2 regions of the Carnobacterium pleistocenium FTR1 genome follow, and region 2 is predicted to be linked to the other one. Evidence: predicted binding sites of a transcription regulator. Region 2 holds the regulator's gene; the other holds the start of a gene.

Region 1 (16,581 bases), 180 kb from region 2:
CTAAAGCAGCATTTGGTAGTAGCGAGATTTATGTGGAACGTTATATACAAGATCCAAAGCATATAGAAGTCCAAATTCTAGGAGATACACATGGAAACATCGTGCATCTATATGAAAGAGACTGTTCAGTTCAACGACGCCATCAAAAAGTCGTTGAAGTTGCTCCGTGCGTGTCCATTTCAGAAAAATTAAGAATGGAAATGTGTCAATCGGCTGTACAATTAATGGAACATGTCGGCTATGTGAACGCTGGAACGGTCGAATTTTTATTAGAAGGTGACAACTTTTACTTTATCGAAGTTAACCCTCGTGTCCAAGTTGAGCACACCATTACTGAAATGATTACAGGAATAGATATTGTTCAAGCCCAAATTTTAATTGCTCAAGGTAAAGATTTGCATAAAGATATTCGAGTACCGCAGCAAAATGATATTCCATTAATTGGAGCAGCAATCCAATGTCGTATTACAACAGAAGACCCTATGAACAATTTTTTGCCAGATACTGGTAAGATTAATACCTATCGTTCTCCAGGTGGATTTGGTATTCGTCTCGATGCAGGAAATGGATTCCAAGGGAGTGTTGTGACACCTTTCTTTGATTCGCTGTTAGTTAAGGCTTGTGTCCACGCATCAACTTTTGAATTGGCCGTTCAAAAAATGGCACGTGCACTAAAAGAATTTCGCATTCGAGGTGTAAAAACAAATATTCCATTTATGCAAAATGTTATTTCTCATCCTGTTTTTCTATCAGGTGAAGCTAAAACAACTTTTATTGATACAACGCCTGAATTATTTGAATTCTCAAAAGTTCGAGACCGTGGAAATAAAATGATGCAGTATGTTGGAAATATTACAGTAAATGGCTTTCCTGGAATTGAGAAAAGAGATAAAAAATTCTTTACACCAGCAAGAAAACCTGCTAAATTACTGACTTTAGAAAATGACTATGAAAGTGCAAAAAAAGTGTTAGATAAAAATGGTCCAGATGCAGTCGTTGAGTGGATCAAAAATAAACAAGAAGTATTGCTGACAGATACAACTTTTAGGGATGCACATCAAAGTCTATTAGCTACTCGTGTGAGAACGCAAGACTTTTTAAATATTGCTGAAGAGACTCAAAAGGGTATTCCACAATTGTTCTCTTCAGAAATGTGGGGAGGAGCGACATTTGATGTAGCTTATCGCTTTTTAAATGAAGATCCTTGGGAAAGATTGGCAAAATTGCGCAATAAAATGCCGGATACGTTACTCCAAATGTTATTTAGAGGCTCAAATGCGGTTGGCTACCAAAATTATCCTGATAATGTTATTGAGGCTTTTATTCAACAAGCAGCACAAAATGGCATTGATGTATTTCGTATTTTTGACAGCTTAAACTGGATCCAACAAATGGAAAAAAGCATTCAAAGTGTGCGCGACAATGGAAAGATTGCTGAAGCGGCCATTTGTTATACAGGAAATATTAATGATCCCTCAAGAGATAAATACACAATAGAATACTATAAAAATATGGCAAGAGAATTAGAAAACCAAGGTGCTCATATAATTGCAGTAAAAGATATGTCTGGCATATTAATGCCACAAGCAGCATATCGATTAATCAGTGAATTAAAAGAGACTGTAAATGTACCCATTCATTTACACACACATGACACTAGTGGAAATGGAATCTTTACTTATGCAGCGGCAGTAAAAGCAGGTGTAGACATTGTAGACGTTGCGATGAGCGCTGTTAGTGGAGCAACTAGCCAACCAAGTATGAATAGCTTGTATTATGCATTAGTAAATGCAGAGCGAGTTCCAGATATTTCAATCGAGAACGTTCAACAAATCAATCACTATTGGGAAGATATTCGTTCGCATTACAGCGATTTTGAAGTAGGTATTAGTGCCCCTTCAACTGAAGTCTACCAACATGAAATGCCAGGTGGACAATACACTAATTTACAACAACAATCCAAAGCAGTAGGATTAGTAGAACAATGGGATGAAGTCAAAACAATGTATGCAACAGTTAACCAAATGTTTGGAGACATCATTAAAGTAACACCTTCATCAAAAGTCGTTGGAGATATGGCTTTATTTATGGTTCAAAATAAGTTGTCAGAAGAAGATGTCTATGAAAAAGGAATGTCTATTGATTTCCCTGAATCGGTTATCAGTTTCTTTATGGGAGACTTAGGCCAACCTGTTGGTGGTTTTCCTAAAGAACTTCAACGCATTATATTAAAGGGAAAAGAACCAATAACTGTTCGTCCAGGCAGTCTAGCTAAGTCAGTTGACTTTAACGAAATCAAAAAAGAACTAGCTGCTAAAATACAAGTAGAGCCAACCCAAGAAGATGTGCTCAGCTATATCATGTATCCACAAGTATTTTTAGATTATCGTAAAAATCTTGAAAATTTCGGTGAGGTAACATTATTGGACACAATGACATTCTTCCATGGCATGCGAACTGGAGAATCGATTGAAGTTCAGATTGAAAAAGGAAAAACATTGATTATAAAGTTAAATCAAATTGGAGAACCTAATTCTGAAGGAATGCGTATTTTGTATTTCGATTTAAATGGTCAAGGAAGAGAAGTCGTTGTAAAAGATTACAGTATCACGAGTACAAAAGCTGTTCGAAAAAAGGCGGAGCCTACAAATAAAGAACATATTGGTGCTACTATGCCAGGGTCTGTTCTTGAAATATTGGTCCAAAAAGGGGATCGGGTAGTCCAAGGTCAACCAATTATTATAACGGAAGCTATGAAAATGGAAACGACAATTAAAGCAAATATAGAAGGAATCATCGATCAGATTTACGTTGAAAATAATGATGTTATTGAAACAGGAGATTTATTAATTGAGATAGAAGCTAAATAATTTTTAAGTATAGATAGACTAGACTACAAAAAAAGGCTTATTTAATTATTGAAATATAGCAAAATATTGGTTTAGAATACTTTAGCTACCAAATTTAGGAGGCTAAATGAGTGAAAACATTTTTAAGAGCTATACCATTGATTTTTATTATGCTTCTGGCCATTTATTATTTGCCGGAAATTATTTCAAAAAACCAAACAGATATTATCACACCAAAAGAAGAAAGTGCATCTATTGAATCGGGGTCCTTTGATTACCAAACAACTGAATTAGAGCCTGAACAGCTCCGTGTTTTAGGGTTAGGTAGTTATATAGGTAAAAACGTTGAAAGTTTTACAAAGAATTTTGGGGACCCAAAGCGAATAGATCCAACCATTTATGGTAGTGAACAGTGGATTTTTGGAGAAGATGAAACAGATTATATTCAACTGGGAGTAGATAATGGGGTCATAACTGAATTATTTGCGTTGGGCTCTGATTTAAATGTTGCTCCTTTTAAAATTGGTATGTCTATCACAGAAGTATTTCAAATTGCTAGTTTTTATCCAACTTATTCTGTAGAGAGTCAAGACAAACAAGTAACATTGGAATTAACAGAAAGTGATTTAAACTATCGCCCGCTAGTTGCTTTTGATAACCAAGCATTTGCGGTATTAATGATGGATCGTTCGACAAATAAGATTAATGCGATCCGTTATTTAGATTCTTCATCCTTGCTTCGTTTAGGAGTGTATGATGATGGTTCTGCAGAAGATGAAGATTATTCTATAGCTGTAGATGAAGCAGAGCAAAAAACTATTAGTGAAGCTAATAAGAGACAAGTGTACGAGCTAGTAAATATATTGCGTCAAAGGAATGGACTTACTGTTTTAAGCCCAAATGATGCTCTGTCTGAGGCAGCTCAAACCATTTTTATAGATCAAGAGACACAACAAACATCTAGTGGGCAAGTTGAAGAAGAAAGTAGCTTTACCGAATCTAACAGTTTATCCTCCAGTGAAACGTATATCTTTGATGATGATTCTAGATACGGTGAGAACAATACAAATCAACATTCTCCACCGCTCACTAGTGAGCAAATAGAACGAACTTTGCAAGGAACAAATCTAAAATCAGCTGAAGTGAGTATTTTATATTCCAACCAGAAAACTGATATGACTTGGTTAGTAACGAATTGGCTTACCCTAGAAATTGAACGAAAATTTCTAATGAATGCTAAGATGACAGAAATTGGGGTAGCCTATCGCGATAGAGACATCTTACTCATTCTTCAATGAAACACAATAAATAAAAGTTAATAGAAAAAGGAGCAAAGACATGGAGTTAACCACAAATGAAAGACAAGGGATCATAGTTTGGGTATACAGTTTAAGGCACTTTAAAACACTTAAACGTTTTGGGTTGATTCATTATGCCTCTCGACGAATGAAATATGTTGTCATGTACATCAATCAATCTGATGTAGAAATGACGCAAAAAAATTAAGCGAACTACATTTCGTTCGAAAAGTAGAACTATCTTATAGACCTCTTATTAGTTTAGATTTTAAAGATTTTTTTGGGAAAGAAAAAAAGAGTGCTAATAATAAAGAGCATATTGAAGAGAATAAATCTAGCGAGACCGTCTTTTAATCACAAATGCTGAATAAGTCGATACATATATCGGCTTGTTTAGCATTTAGTATTATAAAATCTGTTTCTACTAGTAAAGTAGAGTGAAAAACGAAAGGAAGATTAAATATGCGAATTATTACAGGTGAATATGGAGGCAGAAAATTAAAGGCTGTTCCCGGAAACAATACGAGACCCACGACAGATAAAGTGAAAGAATCTATCTTTAATATTATCGGACCATATTTTGATGGAGGAGCTTGTTTGGATTTATTTGCTGGAAGCGGAGGATTAGCAATTGAAGCTGTTTCCCGTGGTATGGTCAAAGCTGTATTGATTGATCAAGATCCGTTAGCCATTAAAACGATTAAAGAAAATATTAGCGTTACAAAAGAATCTGGGAAATTTGAGATTTATCGAAATGACGCTAATCGAGCTATAGATTTGTTGAAAGGCAATAAAAAGTTTGATCTGTTATTTTTAGACCCTCCTTATGCTGAACAAGAAATTGAAAAACAAATTGAAAAAATAATAAATTCTGATTTACTAAATGATGAGGCTATTATTATCTGTGAGCTAGATAAGCGGACACATCTAAAAGAAAAAATTGGAGGAGCAACTGCTTTTAGAAATGAAATTTATGGATCAAGCCAAATCGTTATGTATGAATACAACAGTGATCAGGGTGAGAAAAATGAATAGAATAGCCTTATTTCCAGGAAGTTTCGATCCATTTACGAATGGGCATTTAGATACGGTAGAAAGAGCTTCAAAGTTATTTGATCAAGTCGTAATTGCCGTTAGTACTAATACCTCAAAAAATGCTTTGTTTTCTTTAGAAGAGAAAATGACATTTATAACAAATGCAGTAGCACATATTGAAAACATAAGTGTAACTGAGCATAGTGGCGGGCTGACTGTTGATTTAGCAAAGAGAATTGGAGCGGTAACGTTATTAAGAGGGTTGCGCAATAATTCTGATTTTGAGTATGAATCAACTATTGCAACAATGAATAAAATTCAGCACAAGGACATAGAAACGATATTTTTAATGTCAAATGAAAAATACCGTTTTTTAAGTTCAAGTTTGATCAAAGAGGTGGCGATGTTCGGAGGAGATGTTTCTAGTCTTGTTCCAGTAGGTGTTAATGAAGCCATAAAAAGAAAGTATAAAAACTAAAGAGAGTCAACTAGTGAGTAAAATTATGCACACAAAGGATGAATGAAATGAATCCCAAAGGAAAAAGAAATCATAAGAAACTCTTTATTGTGCTGATCATATTCATTCTTACAGGAATGTTTCTACCTATACCTTATTATATAGAAGGACCTGGTTCGGCTGTTCAACTAAATGAATTGGTAGAAGTCAATAATGAAAAGGATCAAGAAGAAGGGCATTTTATGTTGACTACTGTTGCTATTCGAAGAGCTACACCCTTGACCTATTTTATGAAGTACATGCCTTTTCATGAAGGACTGACTAGAGAAGAGCTTTTTGGGACAGGTACTTCTGATGCAGAGTATACGAATTTACAAAATTATTATATGACGAGTTCAATTAATTCAGCTATTGAATTGGCGTATGATACTGCTGGAAAAGGTTATCAGTTGACGTATAATGGCGTTTATATCATGTCTATATTAGAAGGTTCTAATTTTGATGGACAGCTAGCAATTGGGGATACGATTCTTTCTCTTGATGGACAATCCTTTGATAGTTCAGTTGAATTTATTGACTATGTGCAACAACAAAAAGTTGGTCAAACAATCGAAGTAACCTATGAACGCAATGGCGAAAAACAGACAATTTCTAATAAATTAATGGAGATGAATGAGACTAAAAAAGCAGGTCTAGGTATTTCCTTAGTAGATAATACCTCGATTAAAACCGATATTCCAGTAGCTATAAATGCTGGAGAAATTGGTGGTCCATCTGCTGGCTTTATGTTTGCACTACAGATTTATACGCAATTGATCGACAAGGATTTGCGCGAGGGAAGCGAAATTGCTGGCACTGGAACGATAGAATCAGATGGGACGATCGGTCGAATCGGCGGAATCGATAAAAAGGTTGTTGCAGCTAGTGAAGAAGGGGCGACGTTCTTTTTTGCTCCAGATGACACCATTGATCCAGTCATACAAGCTAATTATCCAGAGTTGACTTCTAATTATCAAGAAGCCCTCGAAGCTGCAGAAAAAATAGATACAGAGATGAAAATTATACCTGTTAAAACATTTCAAGATGCAATTGATTATTTAGAAAGTCTATAAACGGGTAAATCAAAAAAGTATTCTAGAATGAAAAAGGGCTAGGACAATTTATTTTGTCCTAGCCCTTTTTCAATAGTTTTAAAAAAAGATAGAGTTTTTCTTATTTGGTTTTTGATCAATCACTAATGATAAGAGCATTCCTATTAGAAGGATACTTGCCAAAAAAATAGTGACGATTGCTATTAAGCGATGATCAGGCAAATTTTTTGTGAATATCCCATACATTGCCCAAATAAATACCACTATGATAGCCCAGTCTTTTAAGTAGAAGGCAACCCTTAAGCCTACAAGAGTCGTCAAGGCTAAGGATATATAAGTTAACAATACTTGGAGATTTACATCGATTCCAACAGTAGCAACCAACCAATAATTAAAATTGGTGATTGTAGCAACGATGATCCAACCTAAGTAAAGTGAAATAGGAATGAGGTAGATTTTGGAAGAAGTAGCTTTCCTTTGAGTTTGATATAAAAAGATAAGCGATAAAAGCAGTAAGAAAATAACAATAAGAGCAATCCCGTCTAAAAGAAAATGCCAGGCTAGAATCCAAATGATATTGAGTACACAAGTCAATAAAAATCCCCAACTTTGTGAAGGACTTAAAGATTGTTTTTTAAAACTAAAACTTAACAGCCATGATAATAGTGCAAGATAAATAACTCCCCAAATACTAAAAATGAAACCCGCAGGAGTAAAAAAAACATCATGCATATCTGAAATCTCTCCTGTTTGATACCCATTTATTGGAAGGATATTTGCCAGAGCGTTTACAGCAATCATTATTCCATAAGCTGCATATAATCTAAACTGTTTTCCAATAGTCATTTTATCACCCCTTAAGTAATAGTTCTTTAACCTATTCAACCACACTACAACCTTGAAAGTAAATAAATTAAAGCAACTAATTAAAAGAAAAAGGCAGTTTATACGCATATTAGTTTTAGAAGGACTCAAAGAGGAGCCGTGAGGAGATGTTGAAAACTAGCAAAGAGTGGCTAATAAAGCAACGTTTATTTATTGAAATCGGCATGCTTAGTTGCCTGATTTTAAGTATAGTTGGCACTAGTTTTATGTTTTTTAGAAATGCAGATCCAGTAGAAGAACCCTCAGCAATGATGAGCTATTTGGAAAGTGAGAGTAATACATCAATAGATTCGACTCAAATAAAGCAAATTTCTGAAAGCCAAACAGAGAAAATTTATGTTGATGTCAAAGGTTCGGTTTACCTTCCAGGGGTATATGAAGTGACAAGTGATATGCGGTTAATTGATGCAATCAATTTAGCAGGTGGTTTTAGTGAAAAGGCTAATCAAAAGCCGGTGAATTTATCGTTAAAACTAACCGATCAGATGGTTATATTTATTCCGGAAATTGGAGAAACTGATATAGACGAACCGTTCCAAGAAAGTTCAGCAGTTTCATTGGAAGAAAATGTCGTTACGGTTCCTGAAGATACTGAGAAACTGACAGATTCAACAAAAGTAAATATTAATCTTGCAGACGCCATTGAGTTGCAGCAATTATCGGGGATTGGAGAAAAGAAAGCAGAACAAATCGTAATCTATAGACAAGAAAATGGTTCCTTTCAAACGATTGAAGATTTGAAAAATGTGTCCGGCATTGGTGAGAAAACTTTTGAAGCCTTAAAAGCGAGTGTAACAGTGGGCAATGAATAGAGTGAGCAATAGTTAAAAATGAAGTGTTGAAAGTCGTTACGGCCTTTTGTATACTTGAGAAAATAGTTAAGATAATAAAACAGCTTAACAGATAAATTTGTAGGAGGATAAATATGGCTGAACGCATACCATGGGATCAATATTTTATGTCTCAAAGCTTATTACTATCTTTACGAAGCACATGTACACGCTTAACGGTTGGAGCAACAATCGTAAGAGAAAAAAGAATCATCGCAGGGGGCTACAACGGGTCGGTTAGCGGGGATGTACACTGCATAGATGAAGGTTGCTATGTAGTTGAAGGTCATTGTCTACGAACCATCCATGCTGAGATGAATGCCATTCTTCAATGTGCAAAATTTGGTGCGCAAACTCAAGGTGCTGAAATATATGTTACCCATTTTCCTTGCTTACAGTGCACAAAAATGATTATCCAAGCTGGTATAACAAAAATAAATTATTTAGAAGATTATCATAATAATGCTTATGCATTGAAATTGATTGAACAAGCCCACGTTCAATGTCAAAAGGTTACACTTCCAAAAGATTTTTTTCAAAAACTAGATTTCAATACCAATATACAAACTAGTTTAAGCCATAGTGATGGACACACGTCTATTCAATAATTGAAAGGATACGTTCTTTTTTCAGCTATTTCCTGTTTATTTTGCACTATTGTTTTATTAACAACTCATTGGGTAGGTTTTTTCTTGCTTTTCATGTGGTTGATCCGATTGATAAGTACTCGTAGAAAAAAATTGATCATTTATTCTTGCTTGCTAATGAGCGTAACTGTTCTTTTTGTAGGAATAGAAAAGTACAACAATCAAACTAACCTCCTAATAGGAGAACAATTATTTTTAATTGAACTTGATCCAAACAAGTTGAAAATCGATGGAGATCAAATCCAGTTTGGCGGCACAGTTAAAAAAGCTGGAGAAAACTCAGCTATTTCTGAAAAAATCATTGTTTTTTATCGACTATCTGATGAAGAAGAAAAAAATAGTTGGGAAAAGAAAAAAGAAGTAGAAGAATTTATAGTGACAGGTTCTTTGACTAAACCTGAGAAAAATAGAAACTTAAATCAATTTGATTATCAACAGTATTTACACCGAAATAAAATCCATTGGACATTAGAAGCTGAAACTATTGACACTTATTCTAATATTCAAAGGCAAACTTTTTTTGATAGATTAAATGTAAAAAATATAAGACAGGCTATTTTAGTCCATATTGAAAAAGCAACAACAAATAGGGTTTCGAGTTATATTAAAACACTTTTATTTGCGGACACTAGTTCTATTGATGATCAAGTGATGAGTGGGTACAAAGAAATTGGCATCATTCATTTATTGAGTATTTCTGGTTTACACATTCAATTTTTTATAGCAGGGTTAACGTATATCTTTTGGCGAATAGGCGTTACACGAGAAAAAACATATTTGTTTCTAGTGCTTTTCCTGCCAGTCTATGGAAGTTTGACTGGATGGGGAATAAGTATTTTTAGAGCTATCGTAACGAGTTTGATTAGTCAAACGGGTTCATATATTCGTAGACCTATCTCAGGTCTCGATACGTGGTCCTGGACATTGATCATTGGATTATGGATAGATCCTTATCAAATCTTTTCTATCGGCTTTCAGTTAAGTTATTTGCTTAGTTTAACACTAATTTTATTTTCTAAATCTTTGTTCAATCGATCAAAATCCAATAGTGTGAACGGTTTGTATATTTCTTCTGTTTTAACCCTTATTTCTATTCCAATTCTCAGCTTTCATTTTTTTGAATTCTCTTGGATGGGAATAGTAGCTAATTTAATTTTTGTTCCTTTATTCACTTGGATCGTTATGCCTTTGACTATTATGCTTTTTATTAGTTCCTATCTATTTTCAGGGACGTTACTTTTTCATCTTTCTATGAATTTAACAGAAAAATTGTTGGAGATAATAGAATGGACAGTTTCAAAAATTAGTCTTTTTCCATACAGTACATTTGTCACGGGGAAAGTTCCTTTTGGTTTATTCATTTTGACAATAATTGTAGTAATAATTTTTCTGATAGCATTGGAAGAACAAAAAAAAATAAATCGTTCGCTTGTTTTACTAATAATTGTTTTTACTATTTTTATTTATTACCAAAAATACGACCCCTTTGGAGAAGTTCTTATGTTAGATGTTGGTCAAGGAGATGCTATTTTAATTAAAGAACCTTTTGGAGCTGGCGTATATTTGATTGATACTGGCGGGAAAGTAGCATTTGAAAAAGAAGATTGGCAAATAAGAGAAAATCAGTCAACTGTGGCGAGTCGCGTTTTGATACCAGTCATTAAGTCTCTAGGTGTAACACAAATAGATCAAGTTTTTATTACCCATGGTGATGAGGACCACATGGGTGAATTAGAGGAATTAGCTCAGAGTATTACAGTCAAAGAATTAATTTTCCCTGAAGGTACAACAAAAAAACAGCTCTTTTATGACACAGCAAAAATATTAGAAAAAAACGGCGTGAAATTAAAAGCAATCACAGCTAAAAATAATCAAAAGCAACTTTTTGGGCCCTCATTAACAGTATTATGGCCAATAGAAGTTGGAGAAGGCGGAAACAATGATTCATTGGTGTTGTATGGCAAAGTAGGAAACTACTATTGGTTGTTTACTGGAGACGTTGAAGAAGCAGGAGAATTGGAATTAGTAGCTTTTTACCCCCATTTAAAAGTAGATATCTTAAAAGTTGGACACCATGGAAGCCAAACGTCCACTAGCGAAAAATTTATTCAACAAATAAAACCAAAAATAGCATTAATATCATGCGGATTGAATAACCGCTACAATCATCCTAATGGAGATGTTTTGGGCCGATTAGCTGATTTAGATACAACTATTTATCGAACCGATCTACAGGGTAGTTTTAGGTACACGTATTCCAACTATTTGAATGATAAGACAAGGAAAGACTTTCAAACAATTCTAGAATAAATCATTAATAGTCTTGCAAAATGATTTAATGCTTTGTACCATAGAGACAATAGAAGAAAGTGGTGGGACAGAGTGGATTTTGTATCAGAGCTAGCAAAAATAAAAAAAGGGACTATTGCTCGCATTTACGTCGTATTAGGGACAGAGACCTACTTGGCAAGCATAGCTAGAAAAACGCTGCTTGATTCTTTATTAAATGCAGAAGAATTAGAACTGAACTATGGGGCCTATGATATGGAAGAAGTGTCCGTCGGTACTGCCTTAGAAGATGCAGAATCTATTCCTTTTTTTGGCGACCGTCGTGTTGTTTTCGTGGACAGACCTTTTTTCTTAACGGGTGAAAAAACAAAAACAAAGTTAGAGCATGATCTAAAGTGGCTAGAAGATTATTTGACCCACCCTTCTGAGTCAACGACACTTGTATTCTTTGCGCCATACGAAAAATTAGATGAACGTAAAAAAATTACGAAGTTACTAAAAAAAACAGCTACTATACTTGAAGTAAGTACCTTATCAGAAAAAGAGATGCGAAAATATATTAAAGAGACAATTGCAAATGAAGAGTACCGTTACTCTCCAGAAGCGTTTGAATTATTTATTCAATTAACAGATGCTAAGCTATCTGTGGCAATGGGGGAGTTGCCCAAGCTTTTTCTTTATGCGCAAGATACTAAATTTATTACGAAAGAAGCTGTTCAAGAATTAATAGTTAAATCGTTAGAACAAAATATTTTTGCGTTAAATGAATATGTCCTGAAAAAAGATGTAGGACAAGCGCTTACTTTATATCAAGACTTGCTGTTGCAAAAAGAAGATCCAATTAAAATAAATGCAATCATGACTTCTCAATTTCGATTACTGATTCAAGTTAAAATTTTAGAGAAAAAGGGCTATCAGCAAGGGGATATTGCTAAGCAGTTAAAAACCCATCCTTACCGTGTGAAATTAGCTTTTCAGCAAATGAGGAAAATCGAGGAGTACGCATTATTAGATGCCTATAATGGATTAATTGATGCTGAGTATCGTTTGAAAACAGGAATAGGCGATAAAGAAATGCAGTTTGAGCTATTTGTTCTACAGTATGCGCAAAAAAGGTCAGCAAATAAACATGTATAAAGAGATTTGAGAGTATATAGCTATCAAGTAAAAAAACTTTACACATTTTTATTGCATTGGAGAGTATCTTTATGTATAATTAGATTTGTTGAAACAACTGGAATAGACTATTTTAAGTTGTAAATAATTGAAAGTGGGGTGAATCAAATGCCAAACATCGAAGCTGCAATCAAACGTGTCCGTACTTCTGAAAAATCAGCTGTACAAAACAACGTTCAAAAAAGTTCAATGCGTACTGCTATTAAAAAATACGTTCAAGCTATTGAAGCAGGTAACGAAAACTCTGAACAATTACTTAAAGAAGCAATCAAATCAATTGACATGGCTGCATCTAAAGGATTGATTCATAAAAATAAAGCTAACCGTGATAAATCTCGTTTATCTGCTAAATTAGCTAAATAAGAGATCATTGTTATTAAAAAAGCCGTAAGTTCCTGATTAGTCAGGTCTTGTGGTTTTTTTATTTTGCAAATATTTTTTGATAACCCAACACTATCTGATAATTAACTAAAAAAAGCAACACAGCTATTTTTAAAGGTTTGAATGGAAAATCATTATCCTTATTTAGTTGTTAAATAAGTCTTTTAATTATTCGTGCAACCTCACCTAATTAGTTGTAAGAACACACGTTCAATGATAAGATAATAAAGTAGCATTAAAATGATACGTCTTATACTAGATAGAATCTGTTTTAAGTTTAATAGAAGTGCAAGGAGGTAAATGAAAATGCCAAAAGACCAATTTGAATTGGTTTCTAAATATCAGCCTAGTGGTGATCAACCGGCTGCAATCAAAAAATTAATTGCAGGTTTAGAAGCAGGGGAAAAAGAACAAACATTATTAGGTGCCACAGGAACTGGAAAAACATTTACAGTCTCAAATGTAATTGAAAAAGTAAATAAACCAACGCTAGTTATTGCACATAATAAAACTTTAGCAGGTCAATTATACGGAGAATTCAAAGAATTTTTCCCGAATAATGCTGTAGAATATTTCGTTAGTTACTATGATTACTATCAACCAGAAGCTTATGTTCCTTCAAGCGATACCTTTATTGAAAAAGAATCAAGTGTTAATGATGAGATAGATAAATTGCGCCATTCTGCGACAAGTTCTCTATTAGAAAGAAGAGATGTTATTGTAGTGGCTTCCGTTTCTTGTATTTATGGATTGGTCAATCCTAAAGATTACCGAGATCACGTACTTTCTTTACGTGTAGGTAGTGAAATGAATCGAGATGAGATGTTGCGCCGTTTAGTAGATATGCAATTTGAACGAAATGATATCGATTTTCAGCGTGGACGTTTCCGTGTCAGGGGAGATGTAGTAGAAATATTTTTAGCCTCTCGCGACAGTGAAGCAATTCGTGTAGAGTTCTTTGGTGATGAAATCGACCGCATAAGAGAAGTAGATGTGTTGACAGGTGAAGTTAAAGCGGATGTTCAACATGTTCCTATCTTTCCAGCAACTCACTTTGTAGCTAATGATGAACAAACAAGGATAGCTATAAAAAATATTCAAGAAGAACTGGAACAACGATTAAAGGTTTTACGTGCTGAAGATAAATTGATTGAAGCACAGCGATTAGAGCAACGGACAAATTATGATTTGGAAATGTTGTTAGAAATGGGCTATTGTTCAGGTATTGAGAATTATTCTAGACATATGGATGGACGTAAACCTGGAGAGTCACCGTATACATTAATTGATTTCTTTCCAGATGATTTTTTGATCGTAATAGATGAGTCTCATATCACTATGTCTCAAATTCGAGGGATGTATAATGGCGATAGAGCTAGAAAAGAACAATTAATTAATTATGGTTTCAGATTGCCGAGTGCTTTGGATAATAGACCACTTCGTTTGGAAGAATTTGAGAAACATGTCAATCAAATTATGTACATTTCAGCGACACCGGGACCATATGAACTGGAAAGAGCTCCAGAAGTAATTGAGCAAATCATTCGTCCTACTGGATTGCTAGATCCAATCATCGAAGTTCGTCCAATTAAAGGTCAAATTGATGATTTAATTGATGAAATAAATGAACGTTCTGAAAAGAATGAACGTGTCTTTATCACGACATTGACAAAAAAAATGTCGGAAGATCTAACGGATTATTTGAAAGAAGTTGGCATCAAAGTAGCGTATCTGCACAGTGAAATAAAAACGCTTGAACGAACAGAAATTATTCGAAACTTACGTTTAGGTGTGTATGATGTGTTGATTGGGATCAACTTATTGCGTGAAGGTATCGATGTACCGGAAGTATCATTGGTTATTATCTTAGATGCAGATAAAGAAGGATTCCTAAGAAGTGAACGTGCGCTTGTTCAGACTATGGGACGGGCTGCGCGTAATGAAAATGGGAAAGTTATTATGTATGCAGATCGCATTACAGATTCTATGCGTGCAGCTATATCAGAGACAGAAAGACGTCGCGAAACGCAGGAAGCATATAATGAAAAATATGGGATCACACCTAAAACAATCATCAAAGATATTCGCGATTTGATTTCAATCACTTCTGTAATAAAAGGAAAAGAAGAGGGCGCATTAGGCATAGAAAATATTGCTAAAATGACTAGAGCACAGCGATTAGAAGTAATTGATGGCTTGGAATTAGAAATGAAACGAGCTGCAAAAGAACTAAACTTTGAAAAAGCAGCTAATTTAAGAGATATGGTACTAGAAATAACTGCGCAATATAAATTGAAATAAGCTAGTCTATCAAAGAAAAACTTGCATTTTCCTGTTGACTCTAGTAAAATTTAAGAGTGTATTAAACACACACCTTTTACTTGGTAAAACGACTCACCAACGTCTACTCAGTAAGAGGAAAAAAAGAGGAAGAGGTGTTTAGAAATGTCAATTTCTAAAGAAAACAAAAATGAGATCATCAAAGAATACGCAATTCACGAAGGAGATACAGGTTCTCCCGAAGTACAAGTTGCTGTATTAACAGCTGAGATCAATCACTTAAACGAACATGCACGTATTCACAAAAAAGACCACCATTCTTACCGTGGACTTATGAAAAAAATTGGTCACCGTCGTAACTTGCTTGCGTACCTGCGCAACAAAGATATTACTCGTTACCGTGAATTGATTCAAAGATTAGGTCTACGTCGTTAATTTATCGTAGTCTATTTAGAAGCGAGGTTCTAAGGAATCTCGCTTCATTTTTTGTATGTAAAAAAAGCTTTTTATTTTGTTGTCCATCCTACTATACAAATGTGAGTATTTAAATAAAATTGAATTTTGACATTTGTTTAGTAGTCTGTTTGGAAATAACGAATAAAGGCTTCAAAAAAAGGAGAAATGCACAAAATGACAGAGAAACAGGTTTTTACTAAAGAATGGGCAGGACGTACATTAACCGTTGAAATCGGGCAATTAGCAAAACAAGCTAATGGAGCAACTTTAATTCGCTATAATGATACTGTTGTGTTAACTGCAGCAGTAGCTAGCAAAAAAGCGAAAGATGTTGATTTCTTTCCTTTAACTGTAAATTATGATGAAAAAATGTATTCAATTGGTAAAATCCCGGGTGGATTTATTAAAAGAGAAGCACGTCCAAGTGAAAATGCTACATTAACAGCTCGCTTAATTGACCGTCCAATTCGTCCTATGTTTGCAGAGGGATTTCGTAATGAAGTTCAAATCACGAATACTGTTATGTCAGTAGACCGAAATTGTTCTCCTGCTTTTTCAGCGATGTTCGGTTCTTCTTTGTCTCTTGCTATTTCTGATATCCCATTTAATGGACCTATTGCAAGTGTTGATGTAGGCCGTGTAGACGGAGAATACATTATTAACCCAACTCTTGAGCAAGATGTATTGTCAGATATTCATTTAACAGTTGCAGGCACAAAAGAGGCCATTAACATGGTTGAAAGTGGCGCTGCTGAAGTCTCAGAAGAAGATATGCTCGGTGCTTTGATGTTTGGTCATAAAGCAATTCAAGAATTAGTCGCTTTCCAGGAAGAAATCGTAGCTGTTGTTGGAAAAGAAAAAATGACGATTCAATTATTGCAAATTGATTCAGAGTTAGAAAAAGAAG
Region 2 (16,581 bases):
TTTAGTGAAGAAATTAAGGGTTGAATCAAAGCAACTAAGTTTTCTTTTAATGACTAACCTTACAACCAAAACAAAAAATACCATACCTTTATTAACAAACTTCACTTTTTTGCTGCCCCTTATTTACCCTTATTTAATCAAAAGGTGCGCACAGATAATTATCTGTGCGCACCTTTTGATTTTCATAGGCCAGTGTATGCGACTATTTCTTTTTACTTGTTTTTGTTGTCTTGGTTGTTTGTGTTTTCATTGATGACATCATTTGTTTAATTTTCTTTTCTGATGGTTTTTGTCCCATTTGCATCATTAACATACGCAACATGTTTTCATCAACAGGTGGATTTTTTTTGAAATAATCCATCATGTATCTTCTAGCGATAAAGAATCCACCGACAGCTCCACCAACCAAAGCTAATATAATTAAAAAAATAGCAAGACCTAAATTCATTTTTATTCACTCCTTTCAAACCTCTCAAGACTTAATTGTACTAAATAATAGTATAAAAATAAACTAAAATTCTATTTCTTTCGTTAAAAAGACATATTTCACCAAAAAATATCCAAAAGAAAGCCCTGCAAGTGTGAAGTTCAACTTACAGGGCCTAATATTATAAGTTATTAAATGTTTTCACAACATTTTCTACTGTGAAACCATAATTTTTAATAACAGTATCTCCAGGTGCACTTGCACCATACTTATCGATACCAACTGAAGCTCCGTCTAGGCCGACATAACGTTCCCAACCAAATGTAGCACCCATTTCAATAGATACACGTTTACGAACTTCATTTGGTAAAACACTTTCTTTATAAGCTGAATCTTGTTTTTCAAATAAGTCAAAACTTGGGACAGAAACAACTGAAACATCTTGTCCACTTTCTTTCAAAGCTTTTTGAGCTTCAATAGCTAAAGCTACTTCTGAACCAGATGCCAATAAAATACCTTCTGGTTTTTCACCAGTTTGAGCTGAAATGACATAAGCTCCTTTAGCAACATTCGTACGAGCTCCTGTTTTAGTCCCAGGTAATACAGGTAAATTTTGACGAGATAAGACTAACATTGTTGGGTGATCTGTCGACGTTAGAGCCAATTCCCAAGCAGCAACAACTTCATTTCCATCTGCTGGACGGATAATTGAAAGGTTAGGCATACCACGTAAGCTAGATAATTGCTCTATCGGTTCATGAGTAGGACCATCTTCTCCAACAGCAATTGAATCATGTGTGAACACGTATGTTGTCGGTAATTTAGAAATAGCTGCTAAACGAACAGCCGCACGCAAGTAATCAGTAAATACGAAGAATGTTCCACCATACGTTCTAGTACCACCATGTAAGACAATTCCGTTCATAGCAGCTGTCATACCAAACTCACGAACACCATACCATATATTTCTTCCGTCATATTGACCAGCTTGGAAATCTTTTTCATCTGATATCATTGTATTATTTGATGAAGACAAATCAGCAGAACCGCCCCATAAATAAGGAACTCTTTTTGCAATTGCATTTAGAGCTTGGCTGCTTGTAACACGAGAAGCTAATGCTTTATCTTCAACATCATAAGATGGCAAGTCAGCGTCCCAATTTGCTGGTAATTCATTACTTAGAGCTAATTCAAATTGTTCAGCTAATTCTGGATATTCAGCATGGTAATCTTCAAATGCTGTTTTCCATTCTTCTTCAGCTTTAGCACCTTTTTCTACCATTGTTTCTTTAAAACGATCCGCTACTTCAGTAGGAACGAAGAAGTCGACATTTTCCCATCCGTAAGCCTTTTTAGCAGCTGTAATTCCTTCTGCTCCAATTGGTGCACCATGGACTTTATGTGTTCCTGCGTTAGGAGCACCAAAACCAATAACTGTTTTAACTTCGATTAAAGTAGGTTTTTTTGTTTCAGCTTTTGCAGCTTTGATTGCTGCGTTGATTTCTTCTAAATCATTACCATCTTTGACAAGAATATGTTGCCAACCATAAGCTTCAAACCGTTGTCCAACATTTTCAGTAAATGCTTTAGATGTTGGTCCATCTAGAGAAATATCATTTGAATCATAAAGAACAATAAATTTTCCGAGCTCCAAATGAGCAGCTAAGCTTGCAGATTCGGCTGAAACACCTTCCATTAAATCACCATCTCCACATAGAGCATAGGTGTGATGATCAACGATGGTGTGGCCCTTTTTATTATAAGTGGCAGCTAAGTGAGCTTCTGCCATTGCCATCCCAACGCCATTTGCAATTCCTTGTCCTAAAGGACCAGTCGTTGCTTCTACCCCATCTGTATGATTTACTTCTGGATGTCCAGGAGTTTTACTATCCCATTGGCGGAATTGTTTTAAATCATCAATTTTCACGTCATATCCAGCTAAATGTAATAAACTGTAAAGTAACATTGAACCATGCCCAGCTGATAAAACAAAACGGTCACGGTCGAACCATTTCGCATTTTTTGGATTTACTTTTAATTGTTTTGTCCACAATGTGTAAGCCATTGGTGCAGCTCCCATAGGTAACCCTGGATGTCCCGAATTGGCTTTTTGTATACCATCCATACTTAGTGTTCTAATTGTAGCTACTGCTAATTGATCTGTGTTATCAAACAAAAAAATCATCCTTTCGATTTGAACTCTCTTTTAATACTCCTTTAGTTTACTATTATTCCAGATTAAGTGCAACGCTTTCACGAAACGATTGTTAACGATTGGGAGTATCTAATACTTATCACATTCAAGAACATTTATTTGTTCTTATCTGCCATGAAGGCCTTTTTCTTTTTGTATTTCTTTCAATTTTTCAGGAGTTACATCATTGCCCTCTTCATCAACTATTTTCACACCCTCAATTGTGTTTTTCATTCCACCTCTAAAAGCTTCAATATAAGCATCACGAAGTTTTTTTTGTTCGACTTGTTCTTGGATGGTTAAGCCTTTTGTTTTCGATTTATTAGCTAAAGCATTTATTCTTTCAATTTGTTCTTTTGGCAACATCTAATCACTCCAACATTATTTTTATTTTCTTGTTCAATTGTAACAAACTTCTTTAAAAAAAACATTCTTTTATCCTCTTTATCTACGAACGTTTGTTTGATTTGTTATACCATATATGGTAATCTTAAAATGATAAAAAAAGAAACGAGGTGTTTATATCTATTATGAGTAAAAATCCAGAATCAAGACAAGTCGAGGTCTTGCAATATATCTATAGTCAAGTTAAATTGAAGGGATACCCTCCAACTGTTAGAGAAATTGGAACTGCTGTCTCATTATCTTCAACCTCAACAGTACATGGGCATCTTTCTCGCTTAGAAAAAAATGGTTATATTCAACGAGACCCTAGTAAACCACGAGCAATTGAATTAACAGCATTAGGTTTAAGTAAATTAGGTATTGCGTTAGATAAAATTCCTTTATTAGGAACTGTAACAGCCGGCGAACCTATTTTAGCAGTAGAAGAAGCAACAGATTATTTCCCACTTCCACCAAATTTACAATTTGAAAATGAATCCCTATTTATGTTGACCATACGAGGAGAAAGTATGATCAACGCAGGTATTTTTGATGGCGATGAGGTTATTATTCGCAAGCAAGGCACAGCTAATAATGGCGATATTGTCATCGCTATGACTGTTGATGATGAAGCGACTTGTAAAAGATTTTATAAAGAAAAAGATCATTATCGATTACAACCTGAAAATGATACAATGAATCCTATCCTACTTAACGAAGTCAGCATTTTAGGTAAAGTCATTGGTTTATATCGTAGCCATATCCAATAACAAAAAACGAATGAATAGGAGCATACTCCTGTTCATTCGTTTTTTGTTTTTATTTTGGTGATTTAAAGAGTTTTATTACTGTAGCATTTTTTTTACGGGAGCAAATGTTTTCCTATGGATTGGGCATACCCCATGTTTTTCTAAGCCTTCTAAATGCACTTTAGTTCCATAACCGGCATTTTCAGAAAAACCGTATCCAGGATATACCTCGTCGTAGTCAGCCATCATTCTATCTCTTGTTACTTTGGCAATGATACTGGCCGCAGCGATAGACAAACTTTTGGCGTCTCCTTTAATAAAACTTTCTTGAGGTATACTGGTAGGCAAATGCATGGCGTCAATCAATAGCTGTTCAGGTTGTTGGGGCAACTGCTGAACGGCCTCGATCATTGCTAATTTAGTTGCCTGATATATATTTACTTCATCAACCACTTGGTGATTTTTTATACCAATACCAATAGCTATAGCTGATTCTTTTATTTGGTCGAATAATAATTCTCGTTTTGTACTAGATAATTGCTTAGAATCATTGATCCCTAACACAGCAAAATCAATTGGTAATATAACAGCAGCAGCCACAACTGGTCCAGCTAATGGCCCTCTTCCTACTTCATCAATTCCAGCAATGTATTGTGTTCCCTTTTCCCAAAAATAGTGCTCGATTTGGAGCATTTCTTGTTGTTTTTCAAGAATCAATTGCTGTTTTTTTAACTGATTTTCCCAAGTGTGATAAGCTTTTACCACGCCTTTACGTGAATCATTCATGATTTGAGCCAATCGTTCATCCGCCGGGTCAGTGATTGTTGTTAAAAGTTTTTTAATTGCCAAAATAGTTACTGGTTTTTCCACTCTTGTTCTCCTATTCTTTAGGTAAAGAAACCGGAGCAATATCTAATGTGAATCGTCCTGCTTTACCACTTCTAATTTCATAGATCAACATTTCTGCTGCGCGGCTGTAGTCTTCTCGAAAACCTCTTCGTTCACTAATCAGCATTAATAGTTCAGGTGTTCCTAATTCTAATTCTTCTTTAGTTAGAAGGAATCGTTTAGCAAATGTTTCTGGATAATAAGTTTTCATTATACCGATTCCATACATCGCAACTTCATCCATTTGTAAAATGGTATCTTTGATTGCACCTGTCAATGCTAATTTTTCGCCGACTGCTGGGTCTTCAAATTTTGGCCAAAGAATACCTGGGGTATCGAGTAATTCCAATTCTTTGCCTAGTTTTAGCCATTGTTGTGCTTTTGTCACTCCCGGTTTATTCCCTGTTATGGCAACATTTTTCTTTATAAAACGATTGATCAAGGTCGATTTCCCAACGTTAGGAATCCCAATGCTCATTGCTCGAATTGCACGAGGCTTAATACCTTTAGCAGCTCTTCGATCAAATTTAGGTTGCAAAAGTTCTTTTGCTTTTTCCATAAGTTGTTTCATGCCCTTACCTTCTTGCGCAACAATAGGGACCGCTGCTATTCCTTGCTCATTAAAATACGCTACCCATTTTTTTGTTTGAATAGGATCAGCTAAGTCACTTTTATTTAGAATAATGACTCTAGGTTTTTCACCGATTATTTCATCTAGTATTGGATTACGACTTGATAGTGGAATTCTTGCATCCACTAGTTCAAATATAATATCTACTAGTTTTATTTTTTCTGTTACTTGGCGTCTCGCTTTTGCCATATGTCCTGGAAACCATTGAATGTTCATACTTTTTCACCTTTCTATTTACACAAAAAAAGAACAGCTTGCTTAAAGTCTTTTTCTTATTTCTTTTTTAATCGTTATCGATAGAACCAATTTCTCTAAGGGGCCAAATACGTAGAGAAGCTGTTCCACTTACAGTTGCAGCATCTACGAACCCAAAAATACGACTATCTTTTGAATTTTGACGGTTATCTCCCATAACAAAGTATTTTCCTTCAGGAACCGTTTCTACACCTGTTTTAGATGCTAATGAAAAGTCTTCTGTAAAGTTGCCTCCGATAGCCATTTCCTCAATGGAGCTTTGCAAATAATCTTCCTCAACGGGTTCTTCATTGATGTATAAAGTGTCGTCTTGATAACGAATAGAGTCTCCTGGAAGACCGATAATGCGTTTAATATACTGTTTTTCAGGCTCATCCGGAGCAGGGAAAACAACGATATCAAACCGTTCTATATTATTGATTTTATTTAAGATCAAGCGATCCTGATCTTCTAAAGTAGGAACCATCGACTCGCCATCTACACTTACTGGAGCGAATAAAAAGTTTCGAATAAGAAAAAAAATAATCAATGCTACTACACAATATAGTAGCGTACTTAAAATTTCACTTCCAAGACTTTTATTTTCTTTGCGTTTTTGACTTGAAGAAGAATGACGTGACTTTCTAGGCTCAAAAGATCTTTCTGGTTGATTTCGACCATCAGAAAAATTAATTTTACTCAACTGCTTTCCCCTACTTTCTTTATTTAATTATTGGACATTTTCTATGCGATTAAAAGGGTAGTAGGTAAAGGAAGTTTCTCCAATAATCGAATCTAGTGGAATATTTCCAAAGTACCGGCTATCATTACTTGATCTACGATTGTCACCTAACACAAAATATTCATCTGCTGGTATCGTCTGAGCACCGGTCAATTCTTCTAGAGTAAAATCAGAAGTCCAAACCCCTCCAGCGTTATTAACTAAATCGTTGTCTAAAAAATCTTCTTCAATTTTCTTATCATTTATATAGAGCTGATCATTTTCATATCGGATTTTCTCTCCTGGCAAACCAATCACTCTTTTTACAAGAGTCCGGTTTGACGAATCGTGAAATACAACTAGATCGAATCTTTCTATAGCATATATTGTTTCGACAATAATTTGATCATCTGGTTGAAAGGTTGGTATCATAGATGAACCTTCAATGGTCATAGGAATAAAGATAAAATTTCGCAATAAAATAGTGATCGATCCAGCTAATACTATTGCCTTAAACCATTTCCAAGAAAACTCCTTCCAGGACTCTTTCCACATATCATTCGCTCCAAACCAATCTATTTGTTCTATCATACAAGAAAATTTTAAAAATACCTACTTATTTAAAGCCGAACTTACTAAGGAAGAGAGATAGAAAATTCCTACCTCTCTTCCTTAGTAAGTTTAACCGGTTCTAGTTTGTAAAACATTCGTTTCTTAATTGCTAGATTCAGCTGATTGCAACTCTTTTATCGCTGCTTCATATTGCGTATCATTTTCATCAATCAGCTCTCTTAAAGATTCAACCAATTGAGTAGCTGTCTCACCTGTTACTACACCATCGATAGGTAAATCTTTGTCTGTTTGAAATTGTTGAACGGCTTCTTGAGTTGATTTGTCAAAATATCCATCGCTATTTCCTACAGAGTAATCTAGGGCATCGAGCACCTTTTCTAAGTTTTCAACTTCTTCAGAAACATCTTCTAATTGATAAGATTTTGAACTATCAATGATCAATAAATTTGCATATTCTGGTAAAGCCACTTCGATAGTAGGCATAATTCCTTCTTCATTTATCCATTTACCACTTGGTGTCAACCATTTTGCAATCGTTATCTTCAATTCACTGCTATCCTCAAATGGCGCTACATTTTGGACCGTTCCTTTACCAAATGTTTGCGTTCCGATTAGTTTGATATTACCAGATTCGTTAACTGCACCTGCTAAAATTTCAGAGGCACTAGCACTTCCTTCATTCACTAATAAAACAGATGGCTCAGTAACTTTAAAATCACCCATTGTAGCGTCATCAGCAACAATTGGAACAGGTTCTTGATCTTTTTCCTGAGTTTGTAAAATAGTATCCCCATCTTCTAAAAACAGATTAGAAATATTTAACCCTGCGTCTAATAAACCGCCCGGATTTTGTCGGACGTCAAATACAAAGGACTCCGCACCTTGCTCCCTTAAATCTTCTATAGCAGCCACTAGATCATCGTACGTCGGTGAAGAAAAGCTAGTGATGGCAATATATCCAATTGTTGGGTCTGCTTCGTCTAGCTGATAAACAACTGTTTCCACAGGAATCGTATCGCGAATTACTTTCACTTCGAAAGTGGACTCGCCACGTCTAATAGTCAAGGTAACTTCAGAACCTTTCTCCCCTCGAATATGCGAGACAGCCTCATTTAAATTCATACCCGTTAATTCTTGATCATCAGCTTTTAAAATAATATCGTTCGGTTGTAATCCGGCTTGTTCGGCTGGTGATTCGGCAATAGGAGAAACAATCATAACATTATCTCCTTGCATCATCACTTCTGCACCGATTCCTTCAAAAGATGCTGAAATACTTTCATCTAAGGAAGATGATTCTTCTACGTCAAGGTATTGTGTATATGGATCTCCAACAGCTTCGGTCATACCAGTAATGGCACCTTCAATTAAGGTTTCTTCTTCAACGCCTTGATAATAATCCGTCATCAAAGTATCATAAACTGCCTGTATTTTTTCAAAATCTTCTGCATTTATTTCTACACTAGCTTCTGAAGATTCTGAAGAACTTAATTGATTTTGAACCTGTCCGTCTGTATCATCATTGGCATTCAAAACAGCAACGGTCCCACCAATTGAAAGTGCAGCAACGATTAGGAGAGAAGCGCCATAAGTCCAAGGTTTGATTCCTTTTTGTTTCTTTTCTTTTTTTGGTTCATTCTCCAATTTCAAGGTTCCTCTCTGCTTTCAATTTGACCCAAGATTCATGCTTATTTAACCATTTAGTTAGAATTTTAAAGCTGTTTCCAACGCAACGACCATCATATCATTAAATGTTTTTTCACGTTCATCGGAAGACGTTTCTTCTCCCGTAATCAGATGATCGCTTATCGTTAAAATAGCTAAAGCGCGACGGTTATATTTAGCTGCTACTGTATATAAACCAGCTGCTTCCATTTCAGTAGCTAATACGCCATAATCAGCCAATTTCTTTTTATCTAGTTCAGTATTGTAAAAGCGGTCAGCGGATAAGACATTTCCTACTCTAACTTTCATGCCTTTTTCGATCGAAATCTCATATGCTGTTCTTAGTAAATCAAAATCAGCAATTGGAGCAAATTGAACTTGATTATCAAATGTATTTTTTACAATAGCTGAATCAGTTGTCGCACCTTGAGCTAAGATGACATCACGCACTTTAACATCTTTTTGCATCCCGCCAGCAGTTCCTACGCGTATTAAATTTTTCACATTATAACCCGTAATCAATTCTTCAGCATAAATCATCATAGAAGGGATTCCCATACCCGTTCCTTGAACAGAAACACGGCGCCCTTTATACATCCCAGTATAACCAAACATATTTCTCACGCGATTATATTGTTCTACCTCTGTTAAAAAGGTTTCTGCGATGTATTTTGCTCTTAATGGATCTCCTGGCAACAATACCGTTTCGGCGATCTGACCTTCTTTAGCTTCAATGTGTATACTCATGATTAGTTCCTCCTATTTGTTCTGTCGGTTAATTGCTTTTAGTTGTCTCTGTCTAAATAGATTTCCCAAGCTTTATCAAAAGTTGTCATTTCTTCTAAATATGTGCCATTTAATTCTAAATAATGACTGATTTCATGATAATCTTCTGACTGTTTAGGAAAACTATCATCTAAATAAACAGCATTTGCGAACAAGGTAACGACATCTCTTTTATGTGGATCTCTTTCAGTCATTAAATAATGATAAAATGGCCGTTGCATTGAGCTAATTCCTTTCTTTACTTTTTACTTTGCTGGTAGTGCAGTCGCTCTTCTTGCTCTTGAGCATACTTTTCCGGATTTTTTTTATAAAACTCTTGATGCTGTTCTTCAGCTGGATAAAAAGGCTGGACCTCTTCAATAACGGTAATAATCGTTTTTTTGTACTTTTTACTAGCAATTAATCGTTGTTTTGATTTTTCTGCGATCGTTCTTTGATTCTCATTTAATACAAAAATAACAGGACGATAATTATCTCCTCTATCTTGAAATTGACCCATAGCATCTGTTGGATCCGTTTGATTCCAATAGATGTCTACCAATTGTTCATAAGAAATAACAGAAGAATCAAAGGTTATTTCAACAGCTTCAGTATGACCTGTTGTTTTGGTCAAAACTTCTTCGTAAGTAGGATCTACAGTATGTCCTCCGGTGTAACCTGAAATTACTTTTTCAATTCCTGGTTGTTCATCAAACGGAGAAACCATGCACCAAAAACATCCTCCCGCAAATATCGCAGTATCTTTCACAAACCTCATCCTTTCTTGTTTATATTTATGCCTATTTGGTTGGCATATAGGCATTGATTCGAATATCATTTTCAGCTAAATCAATTTTATCGACCGAAAAATGCATCCCACTAGCTAAAGTGAATTCATTCAGATTAAATACAATTGTTTCTTGCTCACTATCGATGGCTACCCACTCTGGAAGATTCAATTGATTTTTAATTTGATTCATTGCAAAAGTAATGGGTACGTTGAATCTCCCAATGGAGAGACTAGTCGCTTTAAATTGGAGATTGCCATTTTCCATTACAAAAGGTTCCATAAATAACTGGAATTGTACATCTTGACCAAATAGTTGAAACGTTCCAACTAATCGAGCTTGATTTTCTAATGTAAACTGGTAATTGACAGGACCTTCTACTATTTCTTCATTCTTAAGATATGAGGCTACCAATTGATTGATATCCTCTTTTTCTGCAGATACTTGAAACATTGCTTCTTCTTCACTGTCTCTTGTCTCTAGGTTTGGTTCACCTATAACAACCGGTGTCAGCTGAGTAAAAAACCAGATACTCATTCCAATAATAATTGAAAGCAGCGCAAGAAAAGCCCACTTCCATCCATTCAATTCTCTCTTTTGTTGCTTTCTTTTTATCTCCATAAAAATGCCCTTCTACTTTCTTCAGATTCCTCTTTATTCAGCTTCAATAGCTTGAAACAATGTCTCTCCCATCAATTTATATCCGTCTTCGTTAGGATGAAATAAATCTTTTTCATATAGATAAGGATTATTGATTTCTGTTCCACTAGGATTTTCTTCATTTAGCGATAAGTTTTTCAGCTCAGCTTGCTTCAATGTTGGATTAAATAGGTTCATCGTAGAAATAAAAGTAGCATTATCCGTTTCATTTACTATTTTTTGAGTGGTTTTATTCCATTTTTCTACTATATTTTGCATTTCAGGTATCTCAGGAAAATAAATATCATAAGGGTTATAAACACCAAAAACATATAATTCAAGTTCAGAATTTTCCTTTTTAAACTCAGTTAAAAGGGCAGTTAAATTCACCTGGTAAGCTTTTTCAGGAGAGATAAAACTTTCCTCCGTAGCGGTTAAAAAAAATTGTTTGAAGGTTTGTATGATATCGTTTCCACCTACAGTGAGAACAACTATATCGGCAGATGCAATATCTTCTTGGATAGACTTATTTTCATGAAAACGTTCCAAAACTTGATCGCTTCGGTCTCCGTTTTTCCCATAATTACTTGTGGTTACTTCTTCATAAGCATCCGTTTTTTCTAATAAATCAGCAACTACAGGAACATAACCACCAGTATTCGTAGCATCTCCGACACCCTCAGTTAAAGAATCTCCTATGGCAACGATGTGGACTGACTCTTTTTTTATTGCCACTTTTTCCTCATCATTAGATCCATTAGTTTGATTTAGGTAAATTAATATGCCAGCTATAAGAAGGCTGACTATACTAAAAAAAAGGAAGATACCAACAATTGACCGTCCTTTTTTCATAAGAAAAACTCCTTTACTGGTTAATATATGAAAATAGTATACCAGATTCTCTATTTTACGTATACATTTCTATCTAAAAAGCTTGAGTGTCTTTACTTATTCGTTATTTCGTACATACGTTTCGAATACATGTGGGTATTTATTGCGCTCATCAAGCATACCCACTTCTGTCTTAGCCAGTTTCCACTTTGTCCAGTCTATTTCAGAGATAAACGTATCTCCTTTAAATTCGCCGTCAATCAAGGTCCGGTGTAATATATCTACATCATCCATAAAGAAATCAAAAACATTTGCACCGCCAGTGATAAATGTATCTCCCTGATATTCTTTAGCAAAATCGAGTACCTCTTCTCGGCTGTGCATAATTTTGACCCCTTCAGCTTGATAATTAGGATCAGTGGTGAGGATAATATTGATACGGTTAGGTAAAGAACGTTTATTCATTCCTTCAAATGTTTTTCTCCCCATGACAACAGCATTGTTGATTGTCATCTGTTTAAAATATTTCAGATCATTCGGCAACGACCAAGGCAAAGTTCCTTGGTATCCTATTGCTCCATTCTTGTCTTGAGCCCATAAAAAAGCAATCATATCATTACCTACTTTCTTTTTTTATTACACAGCTATTGGAGCTTTTATTCCAGGATGTGGATCATATCCTTCGATTTGTATATCCTCCATTTCAAAATCAAAAATACTTGTTTTTGATTGATTCAATACTAATGAAGGGAAGCCTTTAGTTTCTCTAGCTAGTTGTTTTTCCATTTGTTCGTTATGATTTGAATACAAATGTGCATCTCCCAAAGTATGGACAAACTCTCCAACCTCTAATCCAACTTCAAGAGCAATCAGATGGGTTAATAAAGCGTAACTCGCAATATTAAAAGGAACACCTAAAAAGATGTCTGCACTTCTTTGATACAATTGGCAGCTTAATTTACCATCAGCAACATAAAATTGAAAGAGTGTATGGCAAGGAGGCAATGCCATATTAGGTACATCTTCTGGATTCCACGCTGAAACGATTAACCGTCTTGAGTCTGGCGTTGTTTTGATCTGCTGGATAACCTCTTTTAATTGATCAATAGTTTCACCTTGAGTTGTTTTCCATTTTCTCCATTGCGCCCCATACACATTGCCAAGCTCCCCATATTTAGCAGCGAATGTTTCATCTTCCAAAATACGAGTACAGAAAACTTCTTTTTCGGCTTGATAAATGACGTTAAAGTCAGAATCAACTAAAGCTTTTCTGCCAAAATCAGTCATGTCTGGTCCTGTGTAATCGTCACTTTTTACGAAACGCTCAAAAGCCCATTCATCCCAGATATGATTATTATGTTGTAATAAATAGCGAATATTTGTATTTCCTTTAATAAACCACAGCAATTCACTTTTGATTAAATTAAATGGCACTCTTTTAGTTGTTAGCAAAGGAAAACCTTTTTGAAGATCATAGCGCATTTGATAACCAAAAAGACTTTTGGTTCCTGTTCCTGTTCGGTCTGTCTTTTTGTGACCTTCTTCTAAAACTTTTTTTCCTAAATTTAAATATTCTGACTCCACGACTTTACCTCCTATAACTTAATCATTTGAATATTGGCTTAAATATTCCCAACGGTTCATTTTTTCTTCTAGCTCTTTTTCTAAAGCTGCTAATTGCTCTTGTTGTTCTTGTAGTAGACCAAAGTCACTGCCAGATTTTGCCATTTCTTTTTTCACAGTTTCTATTTTATTTTCAAGATGAAACATTTCTTCTTCAATTGTGCTCCATTCTTTTTGTTCTGAAAATGTTAATTTCACTTTTCCATCCTCAGTGGGTTGTTCCGGTTGTGTGTCAACTTTTGCACTTGATTCGCTACTTTGGACAGAACGACCTTGCTTTTTCTCTTTTTCTTCTTCTATATAGTCTGTAATACTTCCATAAAATGGTCTGATTTTTCCATTGCCATCAAATATTAGTAATTTTCCAACTGTCTTATCTAAGAAGTAACGGTCATGGGAAACTGAAATCACTGCTCCAGGAAAAGTATCAATGTAATCTTCTAAGACCGTCAACGTTGCAATGTCTAAATCATTTGTCGGTTCATCAAGCAACAATACATTTGGTTGCTGCATCAATAATTTCAATAGATACAATCGTCTTTTTTCGCCACCGGATAATTTCCCAATAAGAGTACCATGTGTTTGTCGCTCAAATAAAAATTGTTCCAATAAATTTGTTACACTGATTCGTTCACCATTGGTGGTTTCAACTTCTTCTCCAACTTCTTGTAAATAAGAAATCACACGTTTATTAGGATCCATTTCTTCAATAACTTGCGTGAAATAAGCAACTTTCACCGTTTCTCCTACAACTATTTCCCCTGAATCTAATGGGAATCGTCCAGCTAAAGTATTTAAGAAAGTTGATTTACCAGCTCCATTTTCACCACTGATCCCAATTCGATCTTTCGTTTGAATCAGCATGTTGAAATGATCCAGAATTACTTTCCCACCTAAATTAAGCGACGCATCTTTCAACTCGAATACTCTTTTTCCTAAGCGAGAACCTTCTAAATTCATTTCGACTGATTCGTCTAAATTAGATTGATTCAAATTGTCTTCTAAATCTTTAAATCGTCCGATTCTAGCTTGTTGTTTTGTTGAACGTGCTTTTGCACCTGTACGCATCCATGCTAATTCTTTTGTATACATTTGTTTTCTCTTATGGTCAGCAACTACTGCTGCTTCTTGTCTCTCTGCTCTTTCGATAACGTATTGTTCATAGTTCCCTGTATAAAATGTCGCACTTCCATGAGACAATTCAATCATGCGGTTAACAATTCGGTCTAAGAAGTAACGGTCATGAGTAACAAGTAATAGTGCTCCTCTATAAGAGCTTAAATAGCCTTCTAACCAAGTGATCGTCTCAAAGTCTAAGTGGTTGGTTGGTTCATCTAAAACCAATAAATCAGGTTCTTGGATCAACACTTGCGCTATACCCACTCGTTTTTTCTGTCCACCAGATAAAGTTCCTACCAATTGTTCTAAATTGGTGAGACCTAATTTACTCAAAATCATTTTTGCATTTGTATCAGCTATCCAAGCATTTTCATCATTCATTACTTGTTCAGCCCTAGAATATCTGTTTTGATATTTTTCATCCATTGGATCTGCTATCAATAAGTCTAATGCTTTTTCATAGTTTCTAACAGCTGCTAAAATAGGAGAATCTCCTTCAAAAACAGCATCGAAAACGGATTTATCAGGATTTAAATCTGGTTCTTGCATCAAATAACTGATAGTGTAATCTTTTTGTTTTTGAATACTGCCTTTTTCACCCGTATCATTTCCAGTGATCACATTCAGTAGGTTAGTTTTCCCAGAGCCATTTACACCAATTAGACCGATTCTTTCACCTTCCATAATTGAAAAGCTGATATCATCGAATAATACTTTTTCCCCATATGTTTTTGTTAAATTCTGTACTTTTAATTCTTTCATCGCTTATCTCCACTTTCCTCTATTAAACATTTTAATTCATCTTAGACATTCTACCATTTTTTATCCATAATATCTGTAGGTTGCCCTAATTAAGTTTTATTTAATCGTTTTTTAAATAATTCTAAATTCTTTACAAGAGTAACGACGGCTTTAGATAATTGTCGTATTATAACCTTATTTTCGTTTGCTTTATTTTAAAAAAATTTATTTGTTTCCTTAAAAATCTAACAGATTATTCCTATTCTAATTTTCAAGCTTTACAAAATTGACGGATAGCTAAATTATTTCTATAATAGTACTAAGTCCTTTGTTTTTATTGCTTTTAAAGAAACAGACAGGCTCTAACTTGATAAGTTCATTAAGGAGGGTTTCGTAAATGGAAAATGGCATAGTCAAATGGTTCAGTAACGAAAAAGGGTATGGATTCATTGAGTATAACGAAACCGAAGATATTTTCATTCACTTTACGGGTATTGTTAGCGACGAAGGATTTAAATATTTGACTAGTGGACAACATGTTTCATTTGAAATTTTAGAAGGCAACCGAGGTCCTCAAGCAACTAATGTTATTGTCCTTGAATAGTTCGACTCATTTAATTTAATGATTACTAAAAATACCTAAAAGACGATATGCTTAAATTAAGCATACCGTCTTTTAGGTATTTAAACCTGTATAATTCACCCAATTCACTGTAAACTGAGCTCTTCTAATTGAATCAGCGGTGCTTTATTTTTCAAGTAATTGTAAAATTTCTTTTTATTTTTCGTATTTAAATAAATATAGGAAACTTTTCTATCTTGGTTAGTAAATAAACTGATTTCTCTTTTAGTAGAAAAGGTTATTTTTTTTATCTCATCAAGCGAAATACATTCTTTTTTGATACCTCTAAAATAATTGCTTTTTAAGTTATTATTTTCTATTCTTAAGGTAGAACCAAATCCATAAAATAAAAGTACTCCAAAAATAATGACCAAAATAATAATCATTAGACTAATAGTTTGAGTTTCCAAAAATAAAATAAGCAATGAAAAAAAAACTAGCCAACAAATGGACCAATAAATAACTTGAAAAGCAGGTTCTAATGACAGAGAAAATTTCACATGAGAATTATCATCCAATATATTACACTCCTTATACTTTATAAAAGTACTATTATTTTAACATATCCTAAATTAAAAACCCATTCAAAAGAAAGGAGCTAAGTAGATATGATTAAAATGTATACCGATGCTTCTACAAAAAACAATCCTGGACCTAGTGGTGTAGGAATTGTAATCAGCAATGAAAATAGATACAATCAATTATCTTTTCCTCTTGAAGGTAATTTAAGCAATCATGAAGCTGAATTTGAAGCTCTTTTGAAGGGCCTCACCTACTTAATTGAACATCAGTTGAACCATGAAACTTTAATGATGTACACTGATAGCAAATTATTAGCATCCGCAATCAAAAAAAATTACGTAAAGAAGGATATTTTCAAAAGTTACCTGCTTCTTATTCAAGAAAAATTAAGTTATTTTCCTCTTTTTTTTATTCAATGGATTCCTGAATCACATAACAAAGGTGCAGATCATTTGGCTAAACAAG

The links. The regulator LexA, encoded in region 2, represses DNA repair genes until DNA is damaged. The targets are predictions, from matches to a motif close to CNAACANNTGTTNG.
Region 1: uvrB (excinuclease ABC subunit UvrB) is a predicted target of LexA. The motif match lies at 13,138-13,151, and genes of this name have one in related genera.

What each region holds. Positions count from the first base shown of each region.
Region 1 is NZ_JQLQ01000002.1:1,681,665-1,698,245, reverse strand. It holds gene BP17_RS08350 (pyruvate carboxylase) at 1-2,870, shown strand, start outside; gene BP17_RS08345 (CAP-associated domain-containing protein) at 2,981-4,147, shown strand; gene BP17_RS13650 (YlbG family protein) at 4,188-4,355, shown strand; gene rsmD (16S rRNA (guanine(966)-N(2))-methyltransferase RsmD) at 4,610-5,182, shown strand; gene coaD (pantetheine-phosphate adenylyltransferase) at 5,175-5,660, shown strand; gene BP17_RS08325 (SepM family pheromone-processing serine protease) at 5,708-6,751, shown strand; gene BP17_RS08320 (tryptophan-rich sensory protein) at 6,830-7,576, opposite strand; gene BP17_RS08315 (helix-hairpin-helix domain-containing protein) at 7,723-8,427, shown strand; gene BP17_RS08310 (ComE operon protein 2) at 8,541-9,053, shown strand; gene BP17_RS08305 (DNA internalization-related competence protein ComEC/Rec2) at 9,054-11,402, shown strand; gene holA (DNA polymerase III subunit delta) at 11,475-12,518, shown strand; gene rpsT (30S ribosomal protein S20) at 12,666-12,920, shown strand; gene uvrB (excinuclease ABC subunit UvrB) at 13,245-15,239, shown strand; gene rpsO (30S ribosomal protein S15) at 15,384-15,653, shown strand; gene pnp (polyribonucleotide nucleotidyltransferase) at 15,849-16,581, shown strand, end outside.
Region 2 is NZ_JQLQ01000002.1:1,504,217-1,520,797, forward strand. It holds gene BP17_RS07330 (YneF family protein) at 203-448, opposite strand; gene tkt (transketolase) at 609-2,612, opposite strand; gene BP17_RS07340 (DUF896 family protein) at 2,748-2,987, opposite strand; gene lexA (transcriptional repressor LexA) at 3,152-3,775, shown strand; gene BP17_RS07350 (ribonuclease HII) at 3,851-4,624, opposite strand; gene ylqF (ribosome biogenesis GTPase YlqF) at 4,635-5,489, opposite strand; gene lepB (signal peptidase I) at 5,557-6,210, opposite strand; gene lepB (signal peptidase I) at 6,238-6,783, opposite strand; gene BP17_RS07370 (S41 family peptidase) at 6,943-8,445, opposite strand; gene deoD (purine-nucleoside phosphorylase) at 8,506-9,213, opposite strand; gene BP17_RS07380 (YozE family protein) at 9,252-9,473, opposite strand; gene msrA (peptide-methionine (S)-S-oxide reductase MsrA) at 9,491-10,009, opposite strand; gene BP17_RS07390 (YpmS family protein) at 10,032-10,640, opposite strand; gene BP17_RS07395 (SGNH/GDSL hydrolase family protein) at 10,674-11,510, opposite strand; gene BP17_RS07400 (dihydrofolate reductase) at 11,607-12,101, opposite strand; gene BP17_RS07405 (thymidylate synthase) at 12,126-13,073, opposite strand; gene BP17_RS07410 (ABC-F family ATP-binding cassette domain-containing protein) at 13,092-14,993, opposite strand; gene BP17_RS07415 (cold-shock protein) at 15,370-15,576, shown strand; gene BP17_RS07420 (EbsA family protein) at 15,681-16,112, opposite strand; gene BP17_RS07425 (ribonuclease HI family protein) at 16,203-16,581, shown strand, end outside.